2 regions of the Pseudomonas sp. 8_5_2 genome follow, and region 2 is predicted to be linked to the other one. Evidence: predicted binding sites of a transcription regulator. Region 2 holds the regulator's gene; the other holds the start of a gene.
What was found. The regulator FliA, encoded in region 2, starts transcription of late flagellar genes. The targets are predictions, from matches to a motif close to CTAAAGTTTNNNNNNNNNNNGCCGNTAA.

Region 1: a site for FliA is predicted at 10,599-10,626, ahead of motA (flagellar motor stator protein MotA). Genes of this name have one in related genera too.

What each region holds. Positions count from the first base shown of each region.
Region 1 is NZ_CM181238.1:5,366,134-5,382,997, forward strand. Features, by position in the region: gene miaA (tRNA (adenosine(37)-N6)-dimethylallyltransferase MiaA) at 1-54, opposite strand, end outside; gene mutL (DNA mismatch repair endonuclease MutL) at 56-1,957, opposite strand; gene AC5O5R_RS24595 (N-acetylmuramoyl-L-alanine amidase) at 1,954-3,384, opposite strand; gene tsaE (tRNA (adenosine(37)-N6)-threonylcarbamoyltransferase complex ATPase subunit type 1 TsaE) at 3,396-3,869, opposite strand; gene AC5O5R_RS24605 (NAD(P)H-hydrate dehydratase) at 3,857-4,717, opposite strand; gene queG (tRNA epoxyqueuosine(34) reductase QueG) at 4,783-5,862, shown strand; gene AC5O5R_RS24615 (trimeric intracellular cation channel family protein) at 5,957-6,568, opposite strand; gene orn (oligoribonuclease) at 6,660-7,202, opposite strand; gene rsgA (small ribosomal subunit biogenesis GTPase RsgA) at 7,354-8,385, shown strand; gene motB (flagellar motor protein MotB) at 8,639-9,679, opposite strand; gene motA (flagellar motor stator protein MotA) at 9,683-10,534, opposite strand; gene AC5O5R_RS24640 (HDOD domain-containing protein) at 10,665-12,200, shown strand; gene AC5O5R_RS24645 (rhodanese-like domain-containing protein) at 12,245-13,054, shown strand; gene asd (archaetidylserine decarboxylase) at 13,064-13,927, shown strand; gene serB (phosphoserine phosphatase SerB) at 14,003-15,217, opposite strand; gene AC5O5R_RS24660 (AhpA/YtjB family protein) at 15,352-16,806, shown strand.
Region 2 is NZ_CM181238.1:1,678,310-1,692,504, reverse strand. Features, by position in the region: gene AC5O5R_RS07765 (ParA family protein) at 1-541, opposite strand, end outside; gene motD (flagellar motor protein MotD) at 764-1,621, opposite strand; gene AC5O5R_RS07755 (flagellar motor protein) at 1,625-2,365, opposite strand; gene AC5O5R_RS07750 (protein-glutamate methylesterase/protein-glutamine glutaminase) at 2,365-3,495, opposite strand; gene AC5O5R_RS07745 (chemotaxis protein CheA) at 3,542-5,752, opposite strand; gene AC5O5R_RS07740 (protein phosphatase CheZ) at 5,765-6,553, opposite strand; gene AC5O5R_RS07735 (chemotaxis response regulator CheY) at 6,574-6,948, opposite strand; gene fliA (RNA polymerase sigma factor FliA) at 7,054-7,794, opposite strand; gene fleN (flagellar synthesis regulator FleN) at 7,791-8,624, opposite strand; gene flhF (flagellar biosynthesis GTPase FlhF) at 8,718-10,025, opposite strand; gene flhA (flagellar biosynthesis protein FlhA) at 10,037-12,166, opposite strand; gene flhB (flagellar biosynthesis protein FlhB) at 12,288-13,430, opposite strand; gene fliR (flagellar biosynthetic protein FliR) at 13,433-14,195, opposite strand, start outside.

The sequences.
Region 1 (16,864 bases), 2.2 Mb from region 2:
CTTGCCGGCCGCCGTCGGGCCCATCAGGAATATTGCAGGGGGCTTGACGCTCATTTCATCGACCGCGCAGGAAGAGTTTGTCCAGGTCGTCCAGGCCCATCTGGGTCCAGGTGGGACGGCCATGGTTGCACTGGCCGCTGCGTTCGGTGTTTTCCATGTCGCGCAGCAGGGCATTCATCTCGGGTATTGCCAGGCGCCGGTTGGCGCGCACCGCGCCGTGGCAGGCCATGGTGCCCAGCAGTTCGTTGAGGTGCGCCTGGATACGGTCGCTGGTGCCGTACTCCATCAGGTCGGCGAGCACATCCTGCACCAGGCGGTTGGCCTCAGCCTGCTTGAGCAGCGCCGGAATCTGGCGGATCGCCAGGGTTTCCGGGGCCAGGCGCTGCAATTCGAAGCCCAGGCGCTGGAACCACTGCGCGTGCTCTTCGGCGCAGTCGGCTTCGCGCTGGCTCAAGGCCAGGGTTTCCGGTACCAGCAGCGGCTGGCCGCTGAGGCCTTCGCTGGCCATGGCCACTTTGAGGCGCTCGTACATGATGCGCTCGTGGGCGGCGTGCATGTCCACCAGCACCAGGCCGACGGCGTTCTCGGCCAGGATGTAGATACCCTTGAGCTGCGCCAGCGCATACCCCAGCGGCGGAATGTCACCCTGGCTTTCAGGCAGGGCCGTCGCTGGCGCCGCGCCACCACCTTCCAGCGGTTTGTAAAAGTCGCGATAGACCGCCTGCACCTCGGCGGCCGGCAGCGGTTGCGAGGGGCGCGGCGTGTACTGGTACTGGTAACCCGCGCCACTGCCACCGTTGGAAAACGACTGTTGCGGGGCACGCGGCTGTTCAAGCACCGGCGAGGCCAGGCGCATTTCACCCTGTGGCCCGAATTCGCCGGCCTGGGGGCCTGTGGGGCGGACCATCTCGGTCACCGCAGCAGGCGCCGCCAACTGGTCTTCCGGGCGTACATCGGCCAGGGCGCGGTGCAGGGTGCCATACAGGAAGTCGTGCACCGAGCGCCCTTCGCGGAAGCGCACCTCGTGCTTGGTCGGGTGCACGTTGACGTCGACGCCGTTGGGTTCCAGCTCGAGAAACAGCACGAACGTCGGGTGCCGCCCGTTGAACAGCACGTCGCGGTAGGCCTGGCGCACCGCGTGGGCGACCAGCTTGTCGCGCACTGCACGGCCGTTGACGAAGAAGTACTGCAGGTCTGCCTGGCTGCGCGAGAAGGTCGGCAGGCCGACCCAGCCCCACAGGCGCAGGCCGTTGCGTTCGACGTCGATCGGCAGCGCCTGCTCCATGAAGCCCGCGCCACAGATGGCGCCCACCCGCCGTGCGCGGGCGGTCTCGTCGTGGGCTTCGTGCAGGCTGAGGATGCTCTTGCCGTTGTGACGCAGGTGGAAGCCGACATCGAAACGCGCCAGGGCCAGCCGCCGGATGACTTCCTGCAGGTGATCGAATTCGGTTTTCTCGGCCTTGAGGAACTTGCGCCGGGCCGGGGTATTGAAGAACAGGTCACGCACTTCCACCGACGTACCGACCGGGTGAGCCGCCGGCTGTACCCGCGGGGTCATGTCGCGACCTTCGGTTTCCACCTGCCAGGCCTCGCTGGCGCTGGCGGTACGCGAGGTCAGGGTCAGGCGCGCCACCGAGCTGATCGAGGCCAGGGCCTCACCACGGAAGCCCAGGCTCAATACCCCTTCAAGGTCTTCCAGCTCGCGGATCTTGCTGGTGGCGTGACGGGCCAGGGCCAGCGGCAGGTCGTCGGCGGAAATACCACTGCCGTCGTCACGCACCTTCAGCAGCTTGACGCCGCCCTGCTCCACGTCCACGTCGATACGTCGGGCGCCGGAGTCCAGGCTGTTTTCCAGCAGCTCCTTGGCGACAGAGGCCGGCCGCTCGACCACTTCGCCGGCGGCAATCTGGTTGGCCAGCCGCGGGCTGAGCAGCTGGATGCGCGAACCACCACTCATTGCGAAGCCAGCGTGGTGGCCGGGACATCGAGGCGCTGGCCGACCTTCAGCTCATCGGTCTTGAGGCTGTTGGTGCTGCGCAGGCTGGCAACGCTGACCTGGTAGCGCACGGCGAGCATGGCCAGGGTTTCGCCTGGGCGAACCGTGTGCTCACGCGGGCCTGCGGCAATCTTGCCGGTGTCGCGCAGCCAGGCCACATAGGTGCCCGGTGGCGGGTTCTGCTGGAAGTACTGGCGCACGCCCGTGTGAATAGAACGGGCCAGGGCCTGCTGGTGGCTGGCGGTGGCCAGTTTGGCCGCTTCGTTGTTGTTCGAGATGAACCCGGTTTCAACGAGGATCGACGGAATATCCGGGGACTTCAGCACCATGAAGCCGGCTTGCTCCACACGCTGCTTGTGCAGCGAGGTGACGCGACCCATGTTGCCCAGCACCTTCTGCCCGACGTTGAGGCTGGAGCTGAGGGTGGCGGTCATCGACAGGTCGAGCAGCACACCGGCCAACATCCGGTCCTTGTCATCCAGGCTGACATTGCCCGCACCACCGATAAGGTCTGAGCGGTTTTCCGTGTCGGCCAGCCAGCGCGCGGTTTCGGAGGTGGCACCACGGTCGGACAAGGCGAACACCGAGGCGCCAAAGGCAGCCCGCGACGGTGCGGCGTCAGCATGAATGGAGATGAACAGGTCGGCGCCCTTCTTGCGGGCGATTTCCGTGCGTTTGCGCAGCGGGATGAAATAGTCGCCAGTACGGGTCAGCTCGGCCCGGAAGCCTTTCTCGCGGTTGATCTGGCGCTGCAGCTCTTTGGCGATCTGCAGCACGATGTCTTTTTCATGCTGACCACGCGAGCCGGATGCACCCGGGTCTTCGCCGCCATGGCCGGCGTCGATGGCGACCACGATGTCCCGCTTGCCGCTCGGTACCGGCGGCAGCTTGATGGCGGGCTGGGCCGGGCTCACCGGCACCGCAGGCGTGGTCGCCGGGGTTTGTACCGGGGTCGGGGCCGGGGGCGGGGCGCTGGCGGCGATGGCGTCGGCTTCCTGGTCGTACAGGTCGACCACCAGGCGATTGCCATACTGGGCGTTGGGCGCCAGGGTGAAACTCTTTGGGGTGACCGATTTTTTCAGGTCGACCACCACGCGCAGGTCGGTCGGCGTCCGCTGGGCCGAACGCACGCTGCTTATCGGCGTGTTGGAGGTGGCCACGTTCAGTGGCGCAGCCAAGGTTGCGCCATTGATGTCGATAACCAGGCGGTCCGGCGCGCTGAGGGTGAAGACACTATGCTGCACGGGGCCTGAAAGGTCGAAGACCAGCCGCGTGTTGTCCGGCGCGCGCCACAGGCGCATGCTCTTGACTTGAGTGACGGCCAGAGCGTCAACGGTCACCGTTGTCAGCAGCAGCCCAACGATGGCGACCAGTGCGCGTATGCGCATACCTACCCCACTTACTGTTTATAGTGTTCGGCCAGTGCGACGCACCAGGCCTCGCCGCGAGCCCCCTGCGGCGAAAGGATCAGCGAGCGTCCGCCCGCTTGGGGGCTTATGGTAATGGTCAGGTCAGGCTTTGGCAAAACGCCCGTACCCTTTTCTGGCCACTCGAACAGGCAAAGCGGGTCGCCGTCGAAATAGTCACGAATACCCATGTACTCCAGCTCCTCAGGATCGACCAGGCGATACAGGTCGAAGTGAAAGGCTCGGACCTCGCCGATTTCGTAGGGTTCGACCACGGTGAAGGTAGGGCTTTTCACTGCACCAGTATGGCCCAGCCCACGAATCAGGCCACGCGACAGGGTGGTTTTACCCGCACCCAGGTCACCTTCCAGAAAAATCACGCCGCGACCGCCGGTCACTTCGGCCATTTTGCCGCCGAAGGCGACCATGGCCGCTTCATCGGCCAGAAACAGGGTTAAACCAGACACGCAGAATGCTCCTCCAACAACTCACGAATGACCGGCGCCAGATCGCTGGCCGCCAGGCCTCTACCATTCACACCCAGACGCTCGCCGGCACAGGCGTGCAGCCATACCGCCAGGCCGGCCGCCTCCCAGGCGCCAAGCCCCTGGGCCAACAACGCCGCCAGTACACCGGTCAGCACATCGCCTAGCCCCGCGCCCGCCATCGCCGGGTGACCGCGCTCGCACAGCGCCAGCTTGCCGGTGGGATCCGCCACCAGGGTGCCAGCGCCTTTAAGCACGCAGACGCTGTTGTAACGACGCGCCAGCTTGCGCGCAGCACCCGGGCGGTCCGCCTGCACCGCCTCGGTGGAAATCCCTAGCAGGCGGGCTGCCTCCCCTGGGTGGGGGGTGAGGACGCTGCCGCTGGGCAAGGCCAGCGGGGTGCGCGCCAGCAGGTTCAGGGCGTCGGCATCCCATACCTGCGGCCGCTCGGCATTGGCCACTGCCGACAGCAGGCTACGGCCCCATGCGGCCTGGCCCAGGCCTGGGCCGACCACCAGCACCGAGGCGCGCTCCAGCACACCCATCAACTGGTTGGCCGAACTGACGCCCAGACACATGACCTCGGGCAGGCGCGTCAGGCTGGCCGCGACGTGCTCCGGCCGGGTTGCCACGCTGACCAGCCCGGCGCCACAGCGCAATGCGGCTTCAGCGCTGAGCAGTACAGCGCCACCGGTACCGAGGTCGCCACCAACCACCAGCACATGGCCAAAGTCGCCTTTATGGGCGTGCGCATGCCGTGCCGGCAGGTGCGCGACGGTCACGCTGCTGAGCATTTGTTGGGTCAGGCTTGGGTGTTTGGTCTGCGGCATGGGGTCAAAGGCTCCAATGTCTGGCAGAATTATACGCACCTGAGCCCGTATTGCCTTGCCCATCCATGTCCGCTTCTACGCCTGACCTCGCCCAACTGGCCCAATCCATCAAGATTTGGGGCCAGGAACTCGGTTTTGCCCACGTCGGCATCGCCGGGGTCGACCTTGGCGAACATGAACACCACCTGCAGCGCTGGCTCGACGCCGGCTACCAGGGCGAAATGGAATACCTGGGCGCCCACGGCAGCAAGCGCTCGCACCCCGACCAGTTGATCCCTGGCACGGTACGCGTGGTATCGCTGCGCATGGACTACCTGCCCGGCGACACGCAGATGGCACAGCGCCTGGCGCAGCCGGAGAAAGCCTACGTGTCGCGCTACGCCCTGGGCCGCGATTACCACAAGCTGGTGCGCAAGCGCGTGCAGTTTCTGGCCGACCGCATTCAGGAGGCGATCGGCCCGTTCGGCTACCGCGCGTTCGTCGACAGCGCACCGGTGCTGGAAAAGGCCTTGGCCGAACAGGCCGGGCTGGGCTGGATCGGCAAGAACACCTTGCTGCTCAACCGCAAGGCGGGTAGCTACTTTTTCCTCGCCGAACTGTTCGTCGACCTGCCGCTGCCGGTGGACGAAGCCACCACCAGCGAGCACTGCGGGCGCTGCCAGGCCTGCCTGGACATCTGCCCGACCCAGGCGTTTGTCGGGCCTTATGTGCTGGATGCGCGGCGTTGTATTTCCTACCTGACCATCGAGCTGCGGGGGCCAATCCCCGTCGAGTTGCGCTCGATGATGGGCAACCGGGTGTTCGGTTGCGACGACTGCCAGATCGTCTGCCCATGGAACCGCTTTGCAAGGCATAGCCAGGAGCAGGACTTCCAGCCCCGGCACGGGCTGGAGAATGCCGAGCTGGCTGAAATGTTCTTGTGGGATGAACGGACCTTCCTGCGCAAGACCGAGGGCGGGCCTTTGCGCCGGGCGGGGTATGAGCGCTGGTTGCGCAACCTGGCGGTGGGCTTGGGCAATGCGCCGTCGACCATTCCGGTGATAGAAGCGCTGAAGGCGCGGCGCGAGGATGCGTCTGAATTGGTGCGCGAGCACGTCGAGTGGGCGCTGGCCCGGCACGGCGTTGAAGGGGATGGAGGCCGCTAGGCGTAATCGTTGATTTTGATGGTGTTGCAGACATCGAGCGCCGCGCGGGCGGCGCTCGATCTCACAGGCGCAGCAACCCTCAAGAAGAGCGCACTTACTGCTGATCGTTGTAATGAAACTTGGGCATTTCCCAGTGAAAACGTATCGCCAGCAACCGCACCAGAAACCCGCCGAACAAGGTCAGCAGCATCGCCTGCTCCGCCGGCACCTGGAAATACACACAACCCAGGTAGAACCAGGCCGCCGCGAACGACACGCTGGCATAAAGCTCACGACGGAACACCAGCGGAATGTCGTTGCAGAAGATATCCCGCAGGATGCCGCCAAACACCCCGGTGATCACCCCGCTGATCGACGCCACCAGCATGCCCTGCCCCATCTCCAGCGCGGTCATGCAGCCAATCAGGGTAAAGGCCACCAGGCCCAGGGCGTCGAGCACCAGAAACAATGAGCGCAGGCGGCGCATCATCGGTGCGATGAAAATGGTCAGCAGCGCAGCAAGGCTGGTCAACACCAGGTACTCCGGGTGCTTCACCCAGGTCAGCGGGTAATGCCCGAGCAGCACGTCACGCACCGAACCGCCACCCAGGGCCGTTACGCAGGCGATCAGTACCACGCCAAACCAGTCCATGCCGCGGCGTCCGGCAGACAATGCACCGGTCATGGCTTCGGCGGTGATGGCGATGAGGTAGAGCATCAACAACATGGCGCGGGTCCCTGCAGGAAAGGCGCGCAGTCTAACCAGTTGCCCAAGGCACCAAAAGGGGGCGCAGGCACAATATCTGCGCCCTTTCGGCTCACACCTTGATGAAGTGCTCGCGATAGTGGCGCAGCTCGGCGATCGATTCGCGGATATCATCCAGCGCCAGGTGGGTGTTGCCCTTCTTGAAGCTGTCGCGAACGTCCGGCGCCCAGCGCGCGGCCAGCTCCTTCAAGGTCGAGACATCCAGGTTGCGGTAATGGAAGTAGTTTTCCAGGTCGCGCATATGGCGGTAGAGGAAGCGGCGGTCCTGGCAGATGCTGTTGCCGCAGATCGGCGACTTGCCTTTCGGCACCCACTGCTCAAGGAAGGCGATGGTCTGCGCCTCGGCTTCGGCCATGCCGACCTTGCTCTCGCGCACACGCTGGGTCAGGCCCGAGCCGCCATGCGTGCGGGTGTTCCACTCGTCCATGCGCGCCAGCACTTCGTCACTGTGGTGAATGGCGATCACCGGGCCCTCGGCCAAGGTGTTCAGCTCGCTGTCGGTGACGATGGTGGCCATCTCGATGATGACGTCGCTGTCCGGATCCAGCCCGGTCATTTCCAGGTCGATCCAGATCAGGTTCTGTGGGTTTTGCATGCAGGTGCTCCTTGTATAGGCCGTCATAGTAGCCTAGTGGCCGGGGCACGCCCATGCGCCGCATGCAGGTAAGCGGAATGGTCCTCAGCCTGCCGTGCTAAACTGCCTGCCGTTTCAATCTGCCCCTACACCGAACCACCACGGAAATTTCATGGCCAAACGCCAGCTCAATCGCCGCCAGAACTGGCGTATCGAAAAAATCCAGGGCGAGCGCGCCGCGCGCGCCGCCAAACGCGAGCAGAATGCGCTGCAGGAACTGGAAGGTGGCGACCTGGGGCCGGAGCAACTGGGCCTGGTGATCGCGCACTTCGGCGTGCAGGTCGAGGTGGAAGCCCAGGACGGTGAAACCGCCGGCCAGGTATTCCGCTGCCACTTGCGCGCCAACCTGCCAGCGCTGGTCACCGGCGACCGTGTGGTATGGCGTGCGGGCAACCAGGGTATCGGCGTGATCGTGGCGCAGATGCCACGCAGTACCGAGCTGTGCCGCCCGAACAACCACGGCCAGTTGAAGCCGGTAGCCGCCAACGTCGACTTGATCGTGATTGTGTTCGCACCGGCCCCGGAGCCGCACCCGAACCTGATCGACCGCTACCTGGTCGCCGCCGAACATGCCGGCCTGCGCCCGCTGCTGCTGCTGAACAAGGCCGACCTGGTCAACGACGAGAACGGCCCCGGCCTGCATGCACTGCTGGAGGTCTACCGCGAGCTCGGCTACCCGCTGCTGGAGGTCTCGGCACACCACGGCGACGGCATGCAGCGCCTGCAACAACAGCTCGATGGCCACATCAGCGTGTTCGTCGGGCAGTCCGGGGTAGGCAAGTCGTCGCTGGTCAACAGCCTGCTGCCGGATGCCGGCACCCGCGTCGGCGACCTGTCCGAATGGTCTGGCCAGGGCACCCACACCACCACCACCGCGCGCCTGTACCACTTCCCCAACGGCGGCGACCTGATCGACTCGCCGGGCATCCGCGAGTTCGGCCTTGGCCACGTCAGCCGTACCGATGTGGAAGACGGTTTCATCGAGTTTCGCGACCTGTTCGGCACCTGCCGCTTCCGCGACTGCAAGCATGATCGCGAACCGGGCTGTGCGCTGCTCAAGGCGCTGGACGAAGGCCGTATCAAGCCGCAGCGCATGAACAGCTACCGCTCGATCATCGCCAGCTTGACGGAAGACAGCTACTGACCGGCTTGGCATTTATGCTGCCCGTGAGATCGAGCGCCGCCCGCGCGGCGCTTCGCGGAGCAAGCCCTAATGCCAGTCAGTTAAAGCTAATGGGGCTGCTGCGCAGCCCATCGCCGCGGTTCGTCGCCACGACAAGCCAGCTCCCACCCCGACCGCAGCGAATTCAAGCCATGCGCCGTACTTGTGGGAGCCTGGCTTGCCGGCGATGGGCCGCAAAGCGGCCCCAATTGCTTAACTGAGGGCGCGAAAGGGCTTACTGCTCCTTGGCTTCATCCATCTTCAACGTGCCCTCTTCGAAGATATTCAGTTTCTGACGCAGCTCACGCGGCTGCATCGGCGCCTGCTCTGCGTCGGCGCCAGGCCCCGGGTTAGCTGGCGCAGCCGGTGCAGATACTCCCGGCGCAGCGCCACTGGCGGGCGCCGCAGGCTCGGCAGCCGGCGCGCCCTGCTCACCCTCGATGTCGCGCTGGGCCTTCTTGGTCAGCACGATGATGTCGATGCGGCGATTGACCGGGTTGAACGGGTTCTTGCGGTCGAACAGCGAAGACGAGGCATAGCCCACCACCCGCGCCACCTGGCCATCCGGATAGCCACCGGCGACCAGGGCGCGGCGCGCGGCGTTGGCGCGGTTGGCCGACAGCTCCCAGTTGCCGAATTCGCCAGCGCCGGCATACGGTTTGGCATCGGTGTGGCCGCTGACGCTGATCTTGTTCGGCACTGCCTTGATCGTGTCGGCCATCGCCAGCAGGATGTCTTCGAAGTACGGCTGCAGGCGCGCGCTGCCGATGTCGAACATCGGCCGGTTCTCGGCGTCCATGATCTGGATGCGCAAGCCGTCCTGGGTGATCTCGAACAGGATCTGGTCCTTGAACTTCTGCAGCTGCGGGTTCTCTTCCACCTTGTTCTGCAGTTCCTGCAGCAGCAGCTCCAGGCGCTCACGCTCGACCTGCTCGGCCATGGTCTCGACCTGGTCTTTGTTCAACTGAGTGGGGGACTGCTGCGTCGGCTCGGTCTTCACTTCCGGATTGATGGTTTTCTCCGGTGCCATCTCAGGTGAACCACCCAGGTCGATGACATAAGGCGTGCCGCTCTCGGAGAAACCGATCGGGTCCTGGAAGTAGCCGGCAATGGCGATCTTCTGCTCAGGCGTGGCCGTGGACAACAGCCACAGCACCAGGAAGAACGCCATCATCGCCGTGGCGAAGTCGGCAAAGGCGATTTTCCAGGCGCCACCATGGTGGCCGCCGCCATAGCGCTTGACACGCTTGACGATGATGGGCTGATTGTTCTCCATGACTCAGCGACCGCGAACCGCTTGTTCCAGCTCGGCGAAGCTTGGGCGGTGCTTGGGGTACAGCACCTTGCGCCCGAATTCGACCGCCAGCGAAGGCGGCATGCCCGAGGCCGAGGCCACCAGCGAGGCCTTGATCGATTCGTAGAGGTTCAACTCTTCCTTGGCGTCGTGCTCCAGGCACTTGGCCAGCGGGCCGAAGAAGCCGTAGGCAGCCAGAATACCGAAGAAGGTACCCACCAGCGCTGCACCCACGTGCATGCCGATGGCCGCCTGGTCACCATCGCCCAGCGAGGCCATGGTCACCACGATACCCAGTACCGCCGCAACGATACCGAAGCCCGGCATGCCGTCGGCGATGCCGGTCACGGCATGCGACGGGTGCTCGAGCTCTTCCTTCATGCTCAGCAGTTCCATGTCGAACAGGCCCTCGAGTTCGTGCGGGGCCATGTTGCCGGTGGACATGATGCGCAGGTAGTCGCAGACGAATGCGGTCATGCGCTCGTCGGCCAGCACCGTCGGGTACTTGGCGAAGATCGGGCTGGCGGCGGCGTCCTCGATGTCGGCCTCGATGGCCATCATGCCTTCGCGACGGCTCTTGTTGAGAATCTCGTAGACCAGGCCCAGCACTTCCAGGTAGTAGGCGTGGCTGAAGCGCGAGCCGAACATCTTCATCGACTTCTTGATGACGTGCATTGTCATGTAGCCGGGGTTGGCCTGGAGGAATGCACCGAAGGCCGCACCGCCGATGATCAGTACTTCGAACGGCTGGATCAGCGCTGCGATCTTGCCGTGGGAGAGCACGTACCCGCCGAGCACGCTCGCGAATACGACGATGATGCCGATAATTTTAGCCATAGGTTCAAAGCACTTGCTGTCGTGGTCAGGGTGAGAGACGGGAGCTTTAAAACTCTTCTTCTACTTATCGGCAGAACTGCGCCAGACTATAGCCACTCAAAGCGAAAAGCCAGTTCGGACTGATGTCAAAATGCCAATTGAAACCAAGGTGCCCGCTCAGGCTCCACGTACGCTAGAGGCCTGGGTAAAGCTGCTGGAGAGTGTTCGCATCCCCGTGCCGAAGCACAGCTACGACCGGGTCATGGCCGCCATCAATGATAGCCGCCGCTCGCTGCGCGATATCGCCGAACTGATGCAGGATAGCCCGGCGCTGGTGCTGTCGGTGATGCGCGAAGCCAATCACCCCACCAATGCCAGCCAGGCCGAGCCCGCCGAAAGCCTGGAGGTCGCTCTCAACCGCCTGGGCCTGGAGCGCAGTGCACAGCTGCTCAAGCGCCTGCCTGCGGTGCCGGTCGAAGATATCCCGCCGGTGCTCAGCCAGTTTCAGCTGATCAGCCAGCATGCCTCGCAACAGGCCAGCGGCCTGTTCGCCAGCCGTCTGGCGCGGCTGTGGCAAGAAATTCACTGGGGCAGCCTGCTGTTCCTGTCGCCACTGTGGCCGCTGGCGCTGGCCTACCCCAAGCTGCTCGACACCTGGGAACTGCGGGTTATCCACAAGGGTGAGGACGCCGCCCTGGTAGAGGACGAGCTATTTGGCGTGCGCATCATGGCGCTGTGTCAGACCATGGCGGAATACTGGCGGCTGCCACAGTGGGTGACCCAGGGTTATCGTCTGCTGCTGGAAGAGCGCGAACAACTCGCTCAGGTACTGAGCATCGCCCGCGACGAGGACTTGCTCAGCCAGCAACACCGCCTGGATGCAGAACCCGGCCTGCGCCGCTGGTTCAACCAGCCGGCCAACACTGTGTTGCTGGCCAACAATCTGGCCCTGGCAGCGCAGGTGGGCTGGGACAACCCGCACCTGCTGCGCTGGCAACTGCTGACCGCGCTGTACCTGCAGACTTCATTGGCAGACGTGCAGCAGCAGATGCACCAGCAGGCTGCCGCCAGCGCCCGTCGCCACGCCCGCCATGCCCTGTTCCACCCGGCCGAAGCGCTGATCTGGCCATGGCACCAACGCCGCCCGCACCCTGACATGCTGGCCCCGCCACCACCGAGCAGCGACGACCTGGCGCGCTGGCGCACGCTGTGCCAGGACCTGCTGGCCCAGCCCAGCCCGTTCACCAACACCGTGCACCTGGCGACGCAGGCTCGCGAGGCCCTGCTGGCCTGCGGCATGCAGCGCATCATGCTGTTGAGCCTGGACAAGGCCAGCGACTACCTGCGCGTGCAGCAGATCGCCGGCCTGGCAAAGGAAGCAAGCGCTCTGGCCCTGCAAGTGTCGCAGAACAAACTGCTGCAGAAGCTGCTGTCCCAGGCCGGGCAGCTGCGCATCACCCCGGAAAACCACAGCCAGTTCTCCGCCCTGCTGCCCGCGCCGCTGCGTGCCTTGTTCCGCAGCGAGCATGTGCTGCTACGCTCGTTGGCGGTGAACGATCAGGTGCTGATGCTGCTGGTGGCCGACCAGGGCTGCCGGCCGCTGGCCGATATCAGCGTGCAAGCCTTCGGCAAAACCGCGCAATGCATCGAGCGAGCCTTGTCGGTGTTTGCCAACCGCAAGGGCTGAGCCTTGCGCTACAATCGCCCCTCTTTCCACACTGGAGACCGTGGATGACTGACTTTACCGGCCTGCCCCTGGTGATCGAAGCCACGGACCTGCTGCCCCGCCTGGATTCGCCGCAGCTGATCCTGGTCGACCTCAGCAGTGCCAACCGCTATGTCAGCGGGCATATCCCCGGCGCTCGCTTTGTCGAAGGCAAGCGTACCCAGCTTGGCCAGCCCCCCGCGCCCGGCCTGCTGCCACCCTTGGGCGATCTGGAAAAACTGTTCAGCGAGCTCGGCCACCGCGATGATGCCGTGTACGTGGTGTATGACGATGAGGGCGGCGGCTGGGCCGGGCGCTTCATCTGGCTGCTCGACGTGATCGGCCACAAGGGCTACCACTACCTCAATGGCGGTATCCAGGCCTGGCCGGCAGACAGGCTGTCCACCGAGGTACCTGCCAGTGGCACCGCCCCGGTACGCCTGCACATCGACAGCGCCCCAACTGCAACCCGCGAGTACCTGCAAAGCCGCCTGGGCTCCGATGACCTGGTGGTCTGGGACGCCCGCGCACCGCAGGAATTCAACGGCGAGAAGGTGCTGGCCGCCAAGGCTGGCCACATCCCCGGCGCAATCAACTTCGAGTGGACCGCCGGCATGGACCTCAACGACCACCTGCGCATCCGCCCAGACATCAAACAAGTTCTCGAGCAACTGGGCATCACCCCCGACAAGGAAGTGATCACCCACTGCCAGACCCACCGCCGCTCCGGTTTCACTTACCTGGTGGCCAAATCCCTCGGCTATCCACGCGTCAAGGCCTATGCCGGCTCGTGGAGCGAATGGGGCAACCACCCGGACACGCCTGTAGAAGTCTAAGGAACCTGCATGAAATCCCGTTTGTTCATCATCAGCCAGTACCTGCTGCCGCACCACCTGCTGTCGCGGCTGGCCGGCTGCATCGCCGAGTGCCGCGTGCGCTGGTTCAAGAACGCCTTTACCGCCTGGTTCGCCAAGCGCTACCAGGTGAACATGGCCGAAGCCATGGTCGAGGACCTCAGTGCCTACGAGCACTTCAATGCCTTCTTCACCCGCGCCCTGAAACCCGGCGCCCGCCCGCTGGACGAGACCCCGGGCGCCATCCTCTGCCCGGCCGACGGCGCCGTCAGCCAGCTCGGCCCGATCGAGCATGGCCGCATCTTCCAGGCCAAGGGCCACGGCTTCAGCGCCCAGGAGCTGCTGGGTGGTGACCCGGCCATGGCCGCGCCGTTCATGGGCGGCGAGTTCGCCACCATCTACCTGTCGCCCAAGGACTATCACCGCGTGCACATGCCGCTGGCCGGTACCTTGCGCGAAATGGTCTATGTGCCGGGCCGGCTGTTCTCGGTCAACCAGACGACTGCAGAGAACGTCCCCGAGCTGTTCGCCCGCAACGAGCGTGTGGTCTGCCTGTTCGATACCGAACGCGGGCCGATGGCGGTGGTACTGGTTGGCGCCATGATCGTCGCTTCGATCGAAACCGTGTGGGCCGGGCTGGTGACGCCGCCCAAGCGTGAGCTGAAGACCTTCCGTTATGACGAGGGCAGCCGTGCGCCGATTCACTTGGAAAAAGGTGCCGAGCTGGGCCGCTTCAAGCTGGGTTCGACCGCCATCGTGCTGTTCGGGCCAGAGCAGGTGAAGTGGGCTGAGAGTCTGGGTGCCGGGTCGGCGGTACGCATGGGGCAGCAGCTGGCGGTGCCTGTGCAGGCTTGATTCAAGCCATATGAAAAAGGCCCTGCACATGCAGGGCCTTTTTTCAGGGCTGCAAAGCAGCCCTGAATTTCCAGATCAGCCGCGTGCGTCGCGGTCGCGCAGGCCCAGCAGGTACAACACGCCATCCAGCCCCAGGGTGGAAATCGCCTGCTTGGCCGACTGGCGTACCAGCGGCTTGGCGCGGAACGCTACGCCCAGGCCGGCCAGCGACAGCATCGGCAGGTCGTTGGCGCCATCGCCCACGGCAATGGTCTGCTCCAGCTGCAGGCCTTCGTCGCTGGCCAGTTTCTGCAGCAGCTCAGCCTTGCGCTGGGCGTCGACGATCGGCTCTACAGCCACACCGGTCACCTTGCCATCTACCACTTCCAGCTCATTGGCAAACACATAGTCGATGCCAAGGCGTGCCTGCACCTGGCGGGCGAAGTAGGTGAAGCCACCCGACAGGATTGCGGTCTTGTAGCCCAGGCGCTTGAGCTCGGCGAACAGGTTTTCGGCACCCTCGGTCAGGCGCAGCGATGCGCCGATCTCGTCCAGCACGCCCACATCCAGGCCCTTGAGCAGCGCCATGCGCTCCTTGAAGCTGGCGCGGAAGTCCAGCTCACCGCGCATGGCCCGCTCGGTGATGGCGGCCACCTGCTCACCCACGCCGGCCGCCTTGGCCAGTTCGTCGATGACTTCGGCTTCGATCAGCGTCGAATCCATGTCGAACACCGCCAGGCGGCGATTGCGGCGGAACAGGTCGTCCTTCTGGAAGGCGATGTCGACGCTCAGCTCTTCAGCCAGGGCGAAGAAGTCGGCACGCAGGGCCTGGGCATCGCTGGGTACGCCGCGCACCGAAATTTCGATGGCAGCCTTGCCCTTGCCGGCCTCCACATCCAGCGCAACACGTGCCGACAGGCGCTCGATGCGCTCGATGGTCAGGCCATACTGGCTGATGACCGCACTCACCCGCTGCAACTGCTCGGGGGTGATCTTGCGGCTGAGCAGGGTGACAATATGGCGTGCCTCGCCCTGGCCGTCGGCCCAGTGCTGGTAGTCCGCCTCGGAAATCGGCGTGTAGCGGGCCTGCAGGTTCAGCTCGTGGGCCTTGGCCTGCACGCTTTGCAGCAGGCGGGTTGCCACTTCATTATCGGCGATGTCGACCAGAATGCCGAACGACAAGGTGCCGTGCATGACCGCCAGGCCGATGTCGAGGATGCTCACACCACCCTGCAGCAGGACGCCGGTGATAGCCGCAGTGAGACCGGGACGGTCCTCACCGGTGATGTTGATCAGGACGATTTCGCGCACAACCTGGCTCCGACTTCGATGAAAAATGCGCATTCTACCGATTTTCCATGACCATCGGGCGCCAACGATACTTTGCCGACAAAACCCGGATCGCTATACTGCCCCACACTTCATGCCATTAAGAGCCGAGCTCAGTGAACCGGCCCACGCCCGTCAAAGCAGACAACTTCTTCCTGATGATCTATCGCGCCCTGAGTCAACGTCGCGTGCCGCTGGCACTGCGCATCGCCTGCACCAACATCTTCCTGGTGGCACTGGCGCTGGTGATCTATGCCTGCGTGATGGGCCTGCAGTTCAAGCAGGCCATGCACGAGCAGGCCGATGCCCTGGGCCAGAGCCTGACCACGCAGACGGCCACTTCGGCGACCGAGCTGCTGGTCGCCAACGATATCCTCAGCCTCAATGTGCTGCTGGGCAACCTGGTGAAAAACCCGCTGGTGGCTCATGCGGCGATCTACAGCGTGGACAACCGCATCCTCGCCGAGGCCGGCCAGCGCCCCCGCAATAGCCTGCTGGGCGAGGCCGAGGGCCTGTACCAGACCAAGATCAGCTTCCAGGACGTCGCTGCCGGGCAACTGCGCATCAGCCTGGACATGAGCCAGTTCCAGCAGCCGATGCTCATCAGCCTGCAGAGCATGGGCATCCTTGCCGCCATCCTGCTGGTGCTGGCGCTGACCCTGAGCCTGCGCCAGGGCCGCCACATCACGCTGCCGCTGCTGCAGCTGCGGGTATGGCTGCGCGACCCGCAGCCCTATACCCCGGCTACCGACCGCCAGGACGAGATCGGCGACATCGCTCGCCAGCTGCATGCACGCCTGGCCCCGCCGCCACCCGAGCCGGAGCCTGAGGAAGAAGACGATGAGCATTTCGACGACCTCGACGAGCCGGCCCCGGCACCCAAGGCTGCGCCGCGTGCCAAGGTAACCGCCGTGGCCGAAGAGGATGATGACGAAGCCTTCGCCGGCCTGCTGGACGACGACAGTGCGCCGAAAGCCACCGTGGTCGAATCCGACGAGCCGCAGTACAGCGCCGTGCTGGCCGTGCAGCTGGGTTCGCAGGAGCAGTTGCGCCGCCTGCCACGTACCCGCCTGACCGAGCTGACCGAGCGCTACCGCGATTGCCTGGAGCACGCCGCCTCGCTTTACGACGGTGAAACCCACACCCTCAACGATGGCAGCACGCTGGTGCTGTTCCACAGCCGCGAGTGTGGCGAGGACTACCTGACCAACGCCATCTGCTGCGGCGAGCTGCTGCGCGCCCTGGGCCATGCCCTGCAGATCGAGGTGGCCGACAGCGGCATCACCCTGCAGTTGCAGTTGGGCCTGGCCCTGGGTAACGACCTGCACGGGCTGGAGCTGGTCGACCTGCTGATGGCCGAGAAGGCCCAGGATGCCCTGGCGCTGTCGCAGCACAGCCGCAACCTGTTGCTGGTGGAGCGGCAGATCAGCGATGACACATTGATTCGCCAGCGTGCCCGTATTCGACCAATTGCCAGCCCCGAGGGAGCCTGCTGCGTGGAGCGGCTGATGGAGCCCTACCCGTCGATGCTGGAGCGGCAACTGGCGCGCATGCACGAGCACCGGGCCTGACAGGCCTGCACTGGCCCCTGTAGGCGCCCCTCGCGACGCAAGGCCGCTCCTACAGGGA
Region 2 (14,195 bases):
GCAGTGCCTGCTTGCGCGAGCGGTTGACCATCGCCAGCGTACCGACCATGCGCTCAAGCCCCTTGACCGCCAGAAACTCGGTTTGCACCGGGATCACCAGCTGCTGGCTGGCCGCCAGCGCGTTCACCATCAGCACGCCGAGCAATGGCGGGCTGTCGATCAGGGCGTAGTCGAAATCCTGCCACAGCTGCGCCAGACTCTTGGCGATCACCAGCCCCAGGCCATTCTGCCCCGGCGACTGGCGCTCCAGCACCGCCAGCGCGGTGCTCGACGGCAACAACGAAATGCGCTCGTCGCTGGTGGGCAGCAGCAGTTGCCCAGGCAAGCCTTCGGGCACCCCGCCCTTGTGCAGGAACAGGTCGTAGCAGCTGTGCTCCAGGGCATCCGGGTTGTGCCCGAAATAGCTGGTCATCGAGCCGTGCGGGTCGAGGTCGACGACGACCACGCGCTTGCCGGCCTCGGCCAGCAGGCCGGCCAGGGCAATGGTAGTGGTGGTCTTGCCGACGCCACCTTTTTGATTGGCTACTGCCCAGACTCTCATCAAGCAAACTCTATCTATTGATTTGGCAGGGACACTGCCTTGCTCAAAATTTGAAAGCTCGCGCAATCACTGTGGGAGCGGGTTTATCGAAGCGTCGAACCGCCGCGAACACCGGCAAAGCCGGTGCCATATACCGAGTCGCGATCTTCGCGGGTGAACCCGCTCCCACAGGGATCGCCGTCAATGTCATGAACTCGTTAACAGTGACAGAGATTTGACGACTTATTGCCCCGCCACCGTTGCTGGCGTTGCCGGTGCACTTTGTGTGCCAGCCCGGCGCAATGCAGCGTCCGGTTTAGCGTTGGCACTGCCCGAGCCGGTCAGGCTCCGGCGCACTTCGAGGTTGCGCGAAATCACCAGCACCACCCGCCGGTTGCGCGCACGGCCGTCGGCGGTGTCGTTGCCGGCCACCGGCTGATACTCGCCGTAGCCCACCGAGGCCATGCGCGCCGGGTTGACCCCTTCCATGGCCAGCAGGCGCACGATGCTCGCCGCCCGCGCCGACGACAGCTCCCAGTTGGTCGGGTACTGCGCCGTGCGAATCGGCAGGTTGTCGGTAAAGCCCTCGACGTGCACCGGGTTGGCGAACGGCTTGAGAATGTTGGCCACCTTCTCGATGATGGCAAAGGCCTTGTCGCTGGGCATGGCATCGCCACTGCCGAACAGCAGCGACGAATTGAGCTCGATCTCGATCCACAGCTCGTTACCACGCACGGTCATCTGGTTGCTGTTGATCAGATCGCCAAAGGCATCGCGCACGTCATCGCTGATGGTTTTCAGCGGGTCGACATTGGTCGCGCCCAAGGCAGCCTCGGTCTGCTCGCTCTCTTTGACCAACGGCTCGGCCGGGCGCACGCTCAACGGCTGCTCATCACCGATAGGGATCGGCTTCATGCTGCGTTCCGGGTCGTTGAACACCCCGAGCAAGGCCTGGGAAATGACCTTGTACTTGCCCTCGTTGATCGAGGAAATCGAGTACATCACCACAAAAAAAGCGAACAGCAAGGTAATGAAGTCGGCGTACGACACCAGCCAGCGTTCGTGGTTTTCGTGTTCCTCGGTATGGCGACGGCGACGCATGGGTTACTCCATGAAGCCTTGCAGCTTCAGCTCGATCGAGCGCGGGTTTTCACCCTCGGCAATCGACAGCAGGCCTTCGAGCAGCATCTCGCGGTAGCGCGACTGGCGCATGACGAGGGCCTTCAGCTTGCTGGCGATCGGCAGCAGTATCAGGTTGGCGCTGGCCACCCCGTAGATGGTGGCGACGAAGGCCACGGCAATACCATTGCCCAGTTGCGCCGGGTCGGCCAGGTTGCCCATCACGTGGATCAGGCCCATCACCGCACCAATGATGCCGATGGTCGGCGCGTAGCCGCCCATGCTCTCGAATACCTTGGCAGCCTGGATGTCACGGCTTTCCTGGGTCAGGAAATCGACTTCGAGAATGCTGCGGATGGCTTCCGGTTCGGCGCCGTCCACCAGCAACTGCAGGCCCTTGCGTGCATAAGGGTCGGGCTCGCTGTCGGCCACCCCCTCCAGGCCCAGCAGGCCTTCCTTGCGTGCGGTCAGGCTCCAGTTCACCACGCGGTCGATCCCGCCCGCCAGGTCGACCCGTGGCGGGAACAGGATCCAGCGCAGGATCTGCAAGGCACGCTTGAACGACGACAGCGGCGACTGCAGCAGCGCCGCCGCCAGGGTACCGCCCAGCACGATCAGCGCCGCCGGGCCGTTAACAAGGGCACCGGCATGGCCGCCTTCGAGAAAGTTGCCACCGACAATGGCGACAAAGGCGAGGATCAGGCCGATCAGGCTGAGGACGTCCATCAGACGCACGCCTCCACCAGGTGCTTGCCGATTTCGTCCAGGCTGTACACGGCGTCAGCCAGGTTGGCCTTGACGATGGCCATGGGCATGCCATAGATCACGCAGCTGGCTTCATCCTGGGCCCACACCGTGCTGCCGCCCTGTTTCAGCAGGCGCGCACCTTCGCGGCCATCGGCGCCCATGCCGGTGAGCACCACCGACAGCACCTTGTCGCCATACGACTTGGCCGCCGAGCCGAAGGTAATGTCCACGCACGGCTTGTAGTTCAGGCGCTCGTCGCCGGGCAGGATCTTCACCGTGCCACGGCCGTCGATCATCATCTGCTTGCCCCCCGGGGCCAGCAGCGCCAGGCCGGGGCGCAGCATGTCGCCGTCCTCGGCTTCCTTGACACTGATGCGGCACAGTTTGTCGAGGCGTTCGGCAAAGGCTTTGGTGAACGCGGCCGGCATGTGCTGGATGAGCACGATCGGTGCCGGGAAGCTGGCCGGCAGCTGGGTCAGCACCCGCTGCAGGGCAACCGGGCCACCGGTGGAGGTGCCGATGGCGACCAGCTTGTAGGGCTTGCGCTTGGCGGCTGGCGAATGCGTAGGCGCAGCGGCCGGTGCACGGGCAGGCACGGGAGTACGCGCTGGTGCAGGGCTGGTGAAACCGCTGGCAGGTGCAGGGCTGCTGGAAGGCGCCGGTGCAGGTGCGGCCAACGGCACGTGGCTGGCGTAGCTGCCAAAACGGCGGTTGCTGCGGGAAATGGTGTGCACCTTCTCGCACAGCATCTGCTTGACCTTGTCGGGGTTGCGCGAGATGTCCTCGAAGTTCTTCGGCAGGTAATCAACCGCACCGGCATCCAGCGCATCGAGGGTGACCCGGGCGCCTTCATGGGTCAGCGAGGAGAACATCAGCACCGGCGTCGGGCAGCGCTGCATGATGTGCCGCACCGCGGTGATGCCGTCCATCATGGGCATTTCGTAGTCCATGGTGATGACATCGGGTTTCAGCGCCAGCGCCTGGTCGATTGCTTCCTTGCCGTTGGTCGCGGTACCCACTACCTGGATCGTCGGATCCGACGAGAGGATTTCCGAGACGCGGCGGCGGAAGAAACCGGAATCATCCACCACCAGGACCTTGACTGCCATAAACACTCCATTAGGCGGCGCAACCCGCCAGGGTGCGCCACCGAAATCAAATACGCCGCGCGGCGTAACGCTTGAGCATGCTCGGGACGTCGAGAATCAACGCAATGCGCCCGTCACCGGTAATGGTGGCCCCGGACATCCCCGGGGTCCCCTGCAGCATCTTGCCCAGCGGCTTGATTACCACTTCTTCCTGGCCAACCAGTTGATCGACGACAAAACCGATGCGCTGGGTGCCCACCGACAGGATCACCACATGGCCCTCGCGCTGCTCTTCGTGCACCTGGCCCTGCACCAGCCAGCGCTTGAGGTAGAACAGCGGCAGTGCCTTGTCGCGCACGATCACCACTTCCTGGCCGTCGACCACGTTGGTGCGCGACAGGTCGAGGTGGAAGATTTCGTTGACGTTGACCAGCGGGAAGGCGAACGCCTGGTTGCCCAGCATCACCATCAGGGTCGGCATGATCGCCAAGGTCAGCGGCACCTTGATGACGATCTTCGAGCCCTGACCCTTGGCCGAGTAGATGTTGATCGAGCCGTTGAGCTGGGAAATCTTGGTCTTCACCACGTCCATGCCCACGCCACGCCCCGACACGTCGGAAATCTCGGTCTTGGTCGAGAAGCCCGGGGCGAAGATCAGGTTGTAGCAGTCCGACTCGCTCAGGCGCTCGGCGGCGTCCTTGTCCATCAGGCCCTTTTCAACGGCCTTGGCGCGCAGGATGTTCGGGTCCATGCCCTTGCCGTCGTCCGAGATCGACAGCAGGATGTGGTCGCCTTCCTGTTCGGCCGACAGCACCACGCGGCCCGTGCGCGCCTTGCCGGAGGCATCACGCTCATCGGGCATCTCGATGCCATGGTCGACGGCGTTGCGCACCAGGTGCACCAACGGGTCGGCCAGGGCCTCGACCAGGTTCTTGTCGAGGTCGGTCTCTTCGCCGACAAGCTCCAGGTTGATTTCTTTTTTCAGCTGGCGAGCCAGGTCGCGGACCAGGCGCGGGAAGCGGCCGAAGACTTTCTTGATCGGCTGCATGCGGGTTTTCATCACCGCGGTCTGCAGGTCGGCGGTAACCACGTCGAGGTTGGACACGGCCTTGGACATGGCCTCGTCACCGCTGTTCAGGCCCAGGCGCACCAGGCGGTTACGCACCAGCACCAGTTCGCCGACCATGTTCATGATCTCGTCCAGGCGCGCGGTGTCCACCCGCACGGTGGTTTCCGCTTCGCTGACCGCGTGCTTGTCGGCGGCCGGGGCCGGCGCGCGAGGGGCAGCAGCAGGTTTGCTGGCAGGCGCAGGCGCCGCAGCTGGCGCCTGCGCCCTGGCCGCAGCCGGTGCTTCGACCGCAGCAACGTCGCCGCCGAACTTGCCCTTGCCGTGCAACTGGTCGAGCAGGGCTTCGAATTCGTGTTCGCTGATTTCGTCGCTGGCGGCGCTGGCCGTAGCGGTCTGTTCAGCGGCGGCAGGCGACGGCGCCTTGGCACCCGGCAACGCATCGACCTGGAACGTACCCTTGCCATGCAACTGGTCGAGCAGCGATTCGAACTCGGCGTCGCTGATCTCGTCGCTGACCGCTTCAGCGCTGACGGCAGCCGGCGGCGCCACAACCTCAGCGCTGAACTGGCCTTTGCCGTGCAACTGGTCGAGCAACGACTCGAACTCGGCGTCGGTGATTTCGTCGCCGGCCGCACTGACGGGCTCACCCTGCATCTGCTCGTCGGCAGCAGCTTGTGCCTTGACCGCATCGAGCGAATCGAGCAGCTGCTCGAACTCGCTGTCGGTGATGTCCTGTTGCGCGTCATCGGCCGCAGCAGCCAGCGGCGCCTCGGCGGCGGGCTGGAGTGCAGCAACGGCTGCCGCAGGCGCTTCGGCGCTGCCAGGTTCGGCCAGGCGCGACAATGCCGCCAGCAGCTCAGGGGTGGCCGGAGTCACTTCGGCGCGCTCGCGCACCTGGCCAAACATGCTGTTGACCGTATCCAGTGCTTCAAGCACTACGTCCATCAGTTCCGCGTCGACCCGGCGCTCACCTTTGCGCAGCACGTCGAACACGTTCTCGGCGATATGGCAGCACTCCACCAGCTCGTTCAGCTGAAGGAAGCCGGCGCCCCCTTTTACAGTGTGGAAACCGCGAAAGATCGCATTGAGCAGGTCGGCATCGTCGGGCCGGCTTTCCAGCTCGACCAGTTGCTCGGACAGTTGCTCAAGAATTTCGCCGGCTTCTACCAGGAAATCCTGGAGGATTTCTTCATCGGCGCCGAAGCTCATCAAACGTGCTCCTTAAAAACCCAGGCTGGACAGCAAATCATCGACATCGTCCTGACCGGACACAACGTCTTCACGCTTATCGGCATGAATCTGCGGACCTTCACCCCGAGTCGGATGTTTTTCTCGATCTTTTTCTGCACGCAATTGATCGTGGTCATGCTGAATGCCCGCAAACCGGTCGACCTGGCTGGCCATCAGCACCAGCTTGAGCAGGTTGCTTTCCACTTCGGTCACCAACGTGGTGACACGCTTGATCACCTGACCGGTCAGGTCCTGGTAGTCCTGCGCCAGCAGAATGTCGTTGAGGTGGCCAGCTACCTTGCGGTTGCCTTCAGCGCTGTGCGTCAGGAAACTGTCGACGCGCTTGACCAGGTCACGGAACTCTGGCGCAGCCACTTCGCGGCGCATGAAGCGCTGCCAGTCGGTGCTCAGCGCCTTGGCCTCGCTGGCCAGGTCGTTGAGCACCGGAGTGCTTTCCTCGACCAGGTCCATGGTGCGGTTGGCCGCGCCCTCGGTGAGCTTGACCACATACGACAGGCGCTCGGTGGCGTCGGTAATCTGCGACACCTCCTCGGCTTGCGGCATGGTCGGGTCGATCTGGAAACTGACGATGGCACTGTGCAGCTCGCGGGTCAGCTTGCCGACTTCCTGATACAGGCCGCGGTCGCGGGTCTGGTTCAGCTCGTGAATCAGCTGCACCGCCTCGCCAAAACGGCCTCGCTCCAGGCTTTCGACCAGCTCCTGGGCATGCTTCTTGAGGGTCGATTCGAACTCGCCCAACGACGTTTGTGATGATTCCATGGCGCGCCCCCTGGCGTGACTCAGCCGTTGACGCGTTCGAAGATCTTCTCGATCTTTTCTTTGAGCACCTGAGCGGTGAACGGCTTGACCACGTAACCATTGACGCCGGCCTGGGCCGCTTCGATGATCTGGTCGCGCTTGGCTTCGGCGGTCACCATCAGTACCGGCATGGTTTTCAGCTTCTCGCTGGCACGCACCTTACGCAGCAGGTCGATGCCGGACATGCCAGGCATGTTCCAGTCGGTCACCAGAAAGTCGTAGTCACCGTTCTCCAGCATCGGCAGCGCCGTGGTGCCGTCGTCCGCTTCGTGCGTGTTGGTGAAACCCAGGTCGCGCATCAGGTTCTTGATGATCCGCCGCATCGTCGAAAAGTCGTCAACGATGAGGATTTTCATATCTTTGTTCAAGTAGACCTCCAAGCAGTCTCGAACGCGCTCGGCTGCGAGCGCGCATTCAATCAATCCGGTACAACGTAGAAAACGACTGCAACGACAACGGGCTCAACGCGCCCGCCATTCCCCAAGGCGGCTGCGCAGGCGCGCAGCACACTGGCTGTGCAACTGGCTGACCCGCGACTCGCTGACCCCAAGCACCTCACCGATTTCCTTGAGGTTCAGCTCTTCGTCGTAGTACAGCGCCAGCACCAGGCGCTCACGCTCCGGCAGGTTGGCGATGGCCTCGGTCAGGGCTACCTGGAAGCGCTCGTCCTCCAGGCCGCGGGCAGGTTCGACCTGGCCGCTGGCGCCATCCTCATGCAGCCCTTCGTGCTCGCCGTCCTGCAACAGGTCGTCAAAGCTGAACAGGCGGCTGCCCAGGGTATCGTTCAAGATCCCGTAGTAATCATCGAGACTCAATTGAAGTTCGGCAGCAACTTCATGATCTTTAGCGTCACGGCCAGTTCTGGCTTCGACTGCGCGCATCGCGTCACTGACCATGCGGGTGTTGCGGTGCACCGAGCGCGGTGCCCAGTCGCCCTTGCGCACTTCGTCCAGCATCGCGCCGCGGATGCGGATACCGGCGTAGGTTTCAAAGCTGGCGCCCTTGCTGGCGTCGTACTTGTTGGCCACTTCCAGCAGGCCGATCATGCCGGCCTGGATCAGGTCCTCGACCTGCACGTTGGCCGGCAGCCGCGCCAGCAGGTGGTAGGCGATGCGCTTGACCAGCGGCGCGTAGCGTTCTATCAGCTCGTACTGGGCGTCTTTCGACGCCCGGCTGTACATCTTGAAGCCACTCGCGTTCATAGCACGGGTCCCGCGCTGGTGGGTTGCACCAGACGCTCGACGAAGAACTCCAGGTGGCCGCGCGGGTTGGCCGGCAGCGGCCAGCTGTCGACCTTCTGCGCAATCGCCTTGAAGGCCAGCGCGCACTTGGAGCGAGGGAAGGCTTCGTAGACTGCACGCTGCTTCTGCACCGCCTTGCGCACACACTCGTCGTACGGCACGGCGCCCACGTACTGCAGGGCAACGTCAAGGAAGCGGTCGGTGACCTTGGTCAGCTTGGCAAACAGGTTGCGCCCTTCCTGCGGGCTCTGCGCCATGTTGGCCAGCACGCGGAAACGGTTCATGCCGTAGTCGCGGTTCAGCAGTTTGATCAGGGCGTAGGCATCGGTGATCGAGGTCGGTTCGTCACACACCACCAGCAGCACTTCCTGCGCCGCGCGGACAAAGCTCACCACCGAGTCGCCAATGCCCGCAGCGGTGTCGATCACCAGCACGTCGAGGTTGTCGCCGACGTCGCTGAACGCCTGGATCAGCCCGGCATGCTGGGCCGGGGCCAGGTGCACCATGCTCTGCGTGCCCGAGGCCGCCGGCACGATGCGCACGCCGCCGGGGCCCTGCAGCATCACATCGCGCAGCTCGCAGCGCCCCTCGATGACATCGGCCAGGGTACGTTTGGGAGTCAGGCCCAGCAACACGTCGACATTGGCCAGGCCCAGGTCGGCGTCGAGCAGCATGACCCTGCGGCCAAGCTCGGCCAGCGCCAGGGACAAGTTCACTGAAACGTTAGTCTTGCCGACGCCACCTTTACCACCGGTCACGGCGATCACCTGTACAGGATGCATGCTACCCATGTCTGTTCTTTACCTTGTCTCGCTGGGACTCAGGCCACACGTAGGGCAATTCTGCGTACCCCTTGGTATAGCGACTTTGCACACGCTTCATGGTCAACCCGCTCGCCGTGGGTTGTGATAGAGATCAGCGAACATGTCGGCCATGGCCTCTTCACTGGGCTCGTCCTGCTGCTGCACATTGACTGCCCGGGTCACCAGCTGGTGCCCACGTGGCAAGTGCAGGTCGTCTGGAATGCGCGGGCCATCGGTGAGATAGGCCACGGGCAGTTCATGACTGATGGCAAGGCTCAGCACATCGCCAAGGCTTGCCGATTCATCGAGTTTGGTCAGGATGCAGCCGGCCAGGCCACAGCGCTTGTAGCTGTGATAGGCGGCGGTCAGCACCTGCTTCTGGCTGGTGGTGGCCAGTACCAGGTAATTCTTTGCGGCAATGCCACGCCCGGCCAAGGTTTCCAGTTGCATGCGCAGGGCCGGGTCGCTGGCCTGCAGGCCGGCGGTATCGATCAGCACCACGCGCTTGCGCAGCAGCGGCTCCAGCGCCGCAGCCAGCGACTGGCCCGGGTCGACGTAGGTCACCGGCACGTTGAGGATGCGACCCAGGGTCTTGAGCTGCTCCTGGGCACCGATGCGGAAGCTGTCCATACTCACCAGCGCCAGGTTCTGCGCGCCGTACTTGAGCACGTAGCGGGCGGCCAGCTTGGCCAGGGTGGTGGTCTTGCCCATGCCGGCCGGGCCGACCACGGCAATCACCCCGCCCTCTTCGATCGGCTCGATTTCGGGAATGTCGATCATCCGCGCCAGGTGCGCCAGCAGCATGCGCCAGGCCTGGCGTGGTTCTTCGATTTCGGCGGTCAGGTCCAGCAGCTCACGGGCGATCGGCCCGGACAGGCCGATGCGCTGCAGGCGGCGCCAGAGGTTGGCCTGCTGCGGCTTGCTGCCCTGCAACTGAGTCCAGGCCAGGGAGCCGAGCTGCACTTCCAGCAGCTCGCGCAGGCCCGACAGCTCGGAGCGCATGGCATCGAACAGGCGCGGGTCGACTGGTGCCGCGGCCGGGGCGGCAGCCGCCTCGGGGGTGTCAACGTGGGGCTCGACCAGCGGTTCGGCGGCCGTCAGCGACTGCCCGGCAAACAATTGGCGGTTGTTGTCGCTGCTGTCCTGGCGGTGGTCCAGCTCGGCCTGGGCAGTGGCGATGCGCGTGTGGGTTTTGCGCAGCTCTTCTTCCAGCTCGGCGTTGGGCACGCGCGGGGCCAGGGCGGACAGCTTGTAGTCCAGCGCGGCCGTCAGTTCGACACCACCGGCAATGCGGCGGTTGCCAATGATCGCGGCATCGGCGCCCAGCTCATCACGGACCAGTTTCATGGCCTGACGCATATCGGCGGCGAAAAATCGCTTAACTTGCATTATCCACTACCTCAGCCGTTAGGGCCCACGGTGGCAACGATGGTGACTTGCTTGTTGTCCGGTATTTCCTGATACGCCAGCACATGCAAATTCGGTACAGCCAGGCGACCGAAACGCGACAGCATGGCGCGGATCGGGCCGGCCACCAGCAGGATGGCCGGCTGGCCCTGCATTTCCTGGCGCTGAGCCGCCTCGATCAGCGAACGTTGCAGCTTCTCGGCCATGCTAGGTTCCAGAAGAACACCATCTTCCTGACCCTGCCCGGCCCTTTGCAGACTATTGAGCAAAATCTGTTCCAACCTTGGCTCCAGGGTAATCACTGGCAGCTCAGACTCAACGCCGACAATGCTTTGCACGATGGCGCGACACAATCCGACGCGCACCATCGCCACCAGCGCGGCGGTATCTTGACTCTTGCCGGCATTGTTCGCGATCGCTTCGGCAATGCTGCGGATATCGCGCACCGGTACCTGCTCCGACAGCAGGGCCTGCAGCACCTTCAGCAGGCCCGACAAGGAAATGACACCGGGCACCAGCTCTTCTGCAAGTTTAGGCGATGCCTTGGCCAGCACCTGCAGCAATTGCTGCACCTCTTCGTGGCCGATCAGCTCGTGGCAGTGCTTCTGCAGGATCTGGTTGAGGTGGGTAGCCACCACGGTACTGGCGTCAACCACGGTGTAGCCCAGCGACTGCGCCTGCGAGCGCTGGCCAACGTCGATCCACACCGCTTCCAGGCCGAATGCCGGGTCCCGCGCGGCAATACCGTTGAGCGTGCCGAATACCTGGCCCGGGTTGATGGCCAGTTCGCGGTCCGGGTAGATCTCGGCCTCGGCAAGGATCACCCCCATCAGGGTCAGGCGGTAGGCACTGGGCTGCAGGTCGAGGTTGTCGCGGATGTGCACCGTGGGCATCAGGAAGCCCAGGTCCTGGGACAGTTTCTTGCGCACCCCCTTGATCCGCGCCAGCAGCTGACCACCCTGGTTGCGGTCGACCAGCGGGATCAGCCGGTAACCGACCTCCAGGCCGATCATGTCGATCGGCGTGACATCGTCCCAGCCAAGCTCCTTGGTTTCCAGTGCACGTTGCGGCGAAGGCAGCAAGTCCTGCTGCTGCTGCGCCTCCTTGAGTGCCTGCAGCCTGGTCTTCTGCTGCTTCTTCCACACCAGGTAGGCGCCACCGCCCGCCAGCAGGCCAAGGCTGATGAAGGCGACGTGCGGCATGCCCGGCACCAGGCCCATGACGATCATCAGCCCGGCGGAAACCGCCAGTGCCTTGGGCGAATCGAACATCTGCCGGTTGATCAGCTTGCCCATGTCCTCGGAGCCGGAGGCACGGGTAACCATGATCGCGGCAGCGGTGGACAGCAGCAGTGAAGGCAATTGCGCCACCAAACCGTCACCAATGGTCAGCAGGGCGTACACCTTGCCAGCCTCCGTGAAACTCATGCCGTGCTGCATCATGCCGATCAATATGCCGCCGATCAGGTTGATGAACAGGATCAACAGGCCGGCGATGGCGTCCCCGCGGACGAACTTGCTGGCACCGTCCATCGAACCGTAGAACTCGGCCTCCTGGGCCACCTCGGCACGGCGGTGCTTGGCCTGGGCCTGGTCGATCAGGCCGGCGTTGAGGTCGGCGTCGATAGCCATCTGCTTGCCGGGCATGGCGTCGAGGGTGAAACGCGCGCTCACCTCCGAGATACGCCCGGCGCCCTTGGTGACCACCACGAAGTTGATAATCATGAGGATGGCGAACACCACCGCACCAACGACATAATTACCGCCGATCACCACCTCGCCAAAGGCCTGGATCACCTTGCCGGCGGCGCCATGGCCTTCCTGGCCGTGCAGCATCACCACTCGGGTGGAGGCCACGTTCAGGGCCAGGCGCAGCAGCGTGGCCACCAGCAAGATGGTGGGGAATGCGGCGAAATCGAGCGGCCGCAGGGCGTACACGCAGACCAGCAGGACAACGATCGACAGGGCGATGTTGAAGGTGAAGAACACGTCGAGCAGGAACGGCGGTATCGGCAACATCATCATTGCCAACATCACCAGCAGCAACAGCGGCACACCCAGGTTGCCCCGGCCAAGACCGGCCAGGTTGTTACGGGCGTTGCTGATTAACTGAGTGCGATCCACCGCGAGTCCTCTTGATGCAAAACTTTGACGCCCGAGGGGCGTCTGCGGCTGGCTTTGCAAGAAGCTGTCCAACTTTGCTCGGTGGGGGATTTATATTGCCTGTCCCGGCCCTGAGACAAGATCAACTGTCACGCCGCAAATCCGGCGGGATCGGCAGGTCGTCTTTCAACGGCTCCGGTCGCTTCCCTCTACCCGCCCGGTACTGGCGGATCTGGAACACATAGGCCAGCACCTGCGCCACCGCCAGGTACAACCCGGCGGGGATTTCCTGCTCGAGCTCGGTGGAGTAGTAGATCGCCCGCGCCAGCGCCGGCGACTCAAGAATCTGGATCTTGTGCTCGACAGCAATTTCGCGAATCTTCAAGGCCGTGAAATCAGCCCCCTTGGCCAGCAGCAACGGCGCCGCCCCACCCTTCTCCGGGTCATACTGCAACGCCACCGCATAATGCGTCGGGTTGGTGATGATCACATCGGCTTGCGGCACCGCGGCCATCATGCGCCGCTGCGACATCTCGCGCTGCAGCTGGCGAATGCGCTGCTTGACCTCGGGCTTGCCCTCGCTGTCCTTGTACTCGTCGCGCACTTCCTGCTTGGTCATCTTCATTTTCTTGTGCGTCTGGTACAGCTGGAACGGCACGTCCGCCGCCGCAATCAGCAACAGCCCGGTCGCCATCCACAACGCACTCCAGCCCACCACCTGCAAGCTGTGAATGATCGCCTGCTCCAGCGGCTCGTTGGCAATCGACAGCAAGGCCTGGCGGTCGTTGGTCAGCACCACCACCGCCACTATCAGGATCACGAAGAACTTGGCCAGCGCCTTGAGCAGCTCGGTCAGGCTGTTCATCGAGAACATGCGCTTGATCCCCGACAGCGGGTTCATGCGACTGAATTTAGGTTGCAGCAGGCTGCCAGAAAACAGAAAACCGCCCAACGCGATAGGCGCCACGAAGGAGATCACAAACAACAGGATCAGGATTGGCTGTACCGCCCATATCGCCATCTTGCCCGATGCCAGAAGAAACGCACCCATGGCCCGCTCGTCGACGATGATGTCGCGGGTCAGGCTGAAATTCATGCGCATCATCGCCAGCAGCGTCTCGGCCAGGTGGCCGCCGAACGCCAGCAGGCCACCGGCACCGGCCAGGGTCACTGCCACCGTGTTGAGCTCCTTGGAGCGGGCGATCTCGCCTTTCTCGCGGGCATCGCGCTTGCGCTTCTCGGTGGGGTCCTCTGTCTTGTCCTGGCCACTTTCGCTTTCTGCCATGCTCAGCGCGCCCTCGCCAGTTCACGCAGCCATTGCAGCGCTTCGCTGGCCAATGCCTGGTAGTGGGACAACACATCGGCCAGGCCGACCCAGAAGATGAACATGCCCATGACCAGGGTCAGCGGAAAACCGATGGAGAAGATGTTCAGCTGCGGCGCCGCGCGGGTCATCACGCCAAATGCGATGTTCACCACCAGCAAGGCGGCGATCACCGGCAGGATCAGCAGCAGGCCGGCGGCGAACACCCAGCCCAGGCGCCCGGCCAGCTCCCAGAAGTGGTTGACCACCAGCGCATTGCCCACCGGCAAAGTAGTGAAGCTTTCGGTCAGTACCTCGAACACGACCAGGTGGCCGTTCATCAACAGGAACAGCACGCTCACCAGCATGGTCATGAACTGGCTGATGACCGCCACGTTGACGCCGTTGGCAGGGTCGACCATCGAGGCGAAGGCCATGCCCATCTGGATGGCAACGACCTGACCCGCGATCACGAACGCCTGAAACAGCAGCTGCAGCGAAAAACCGAGCAGCGCACCAACAATCACCTGCTCAGCGCACAGCAACATCCCGCGCAGGCTCAGCGGGTCGAATTCAGGCAGTGGCGGCAGCGCCGGCACAATCACCACGGTGATGGCGACCGCCACGTACAGGCGCACCCGCGCCGGCAACATGCGGGTGCCAAAGATCGGCATGGTCATCAGCACCGCCGTCACCCGGAATAACGGCAGGATGAACGTGGCGACCCAGGTGCCGATCTGCGCGTCT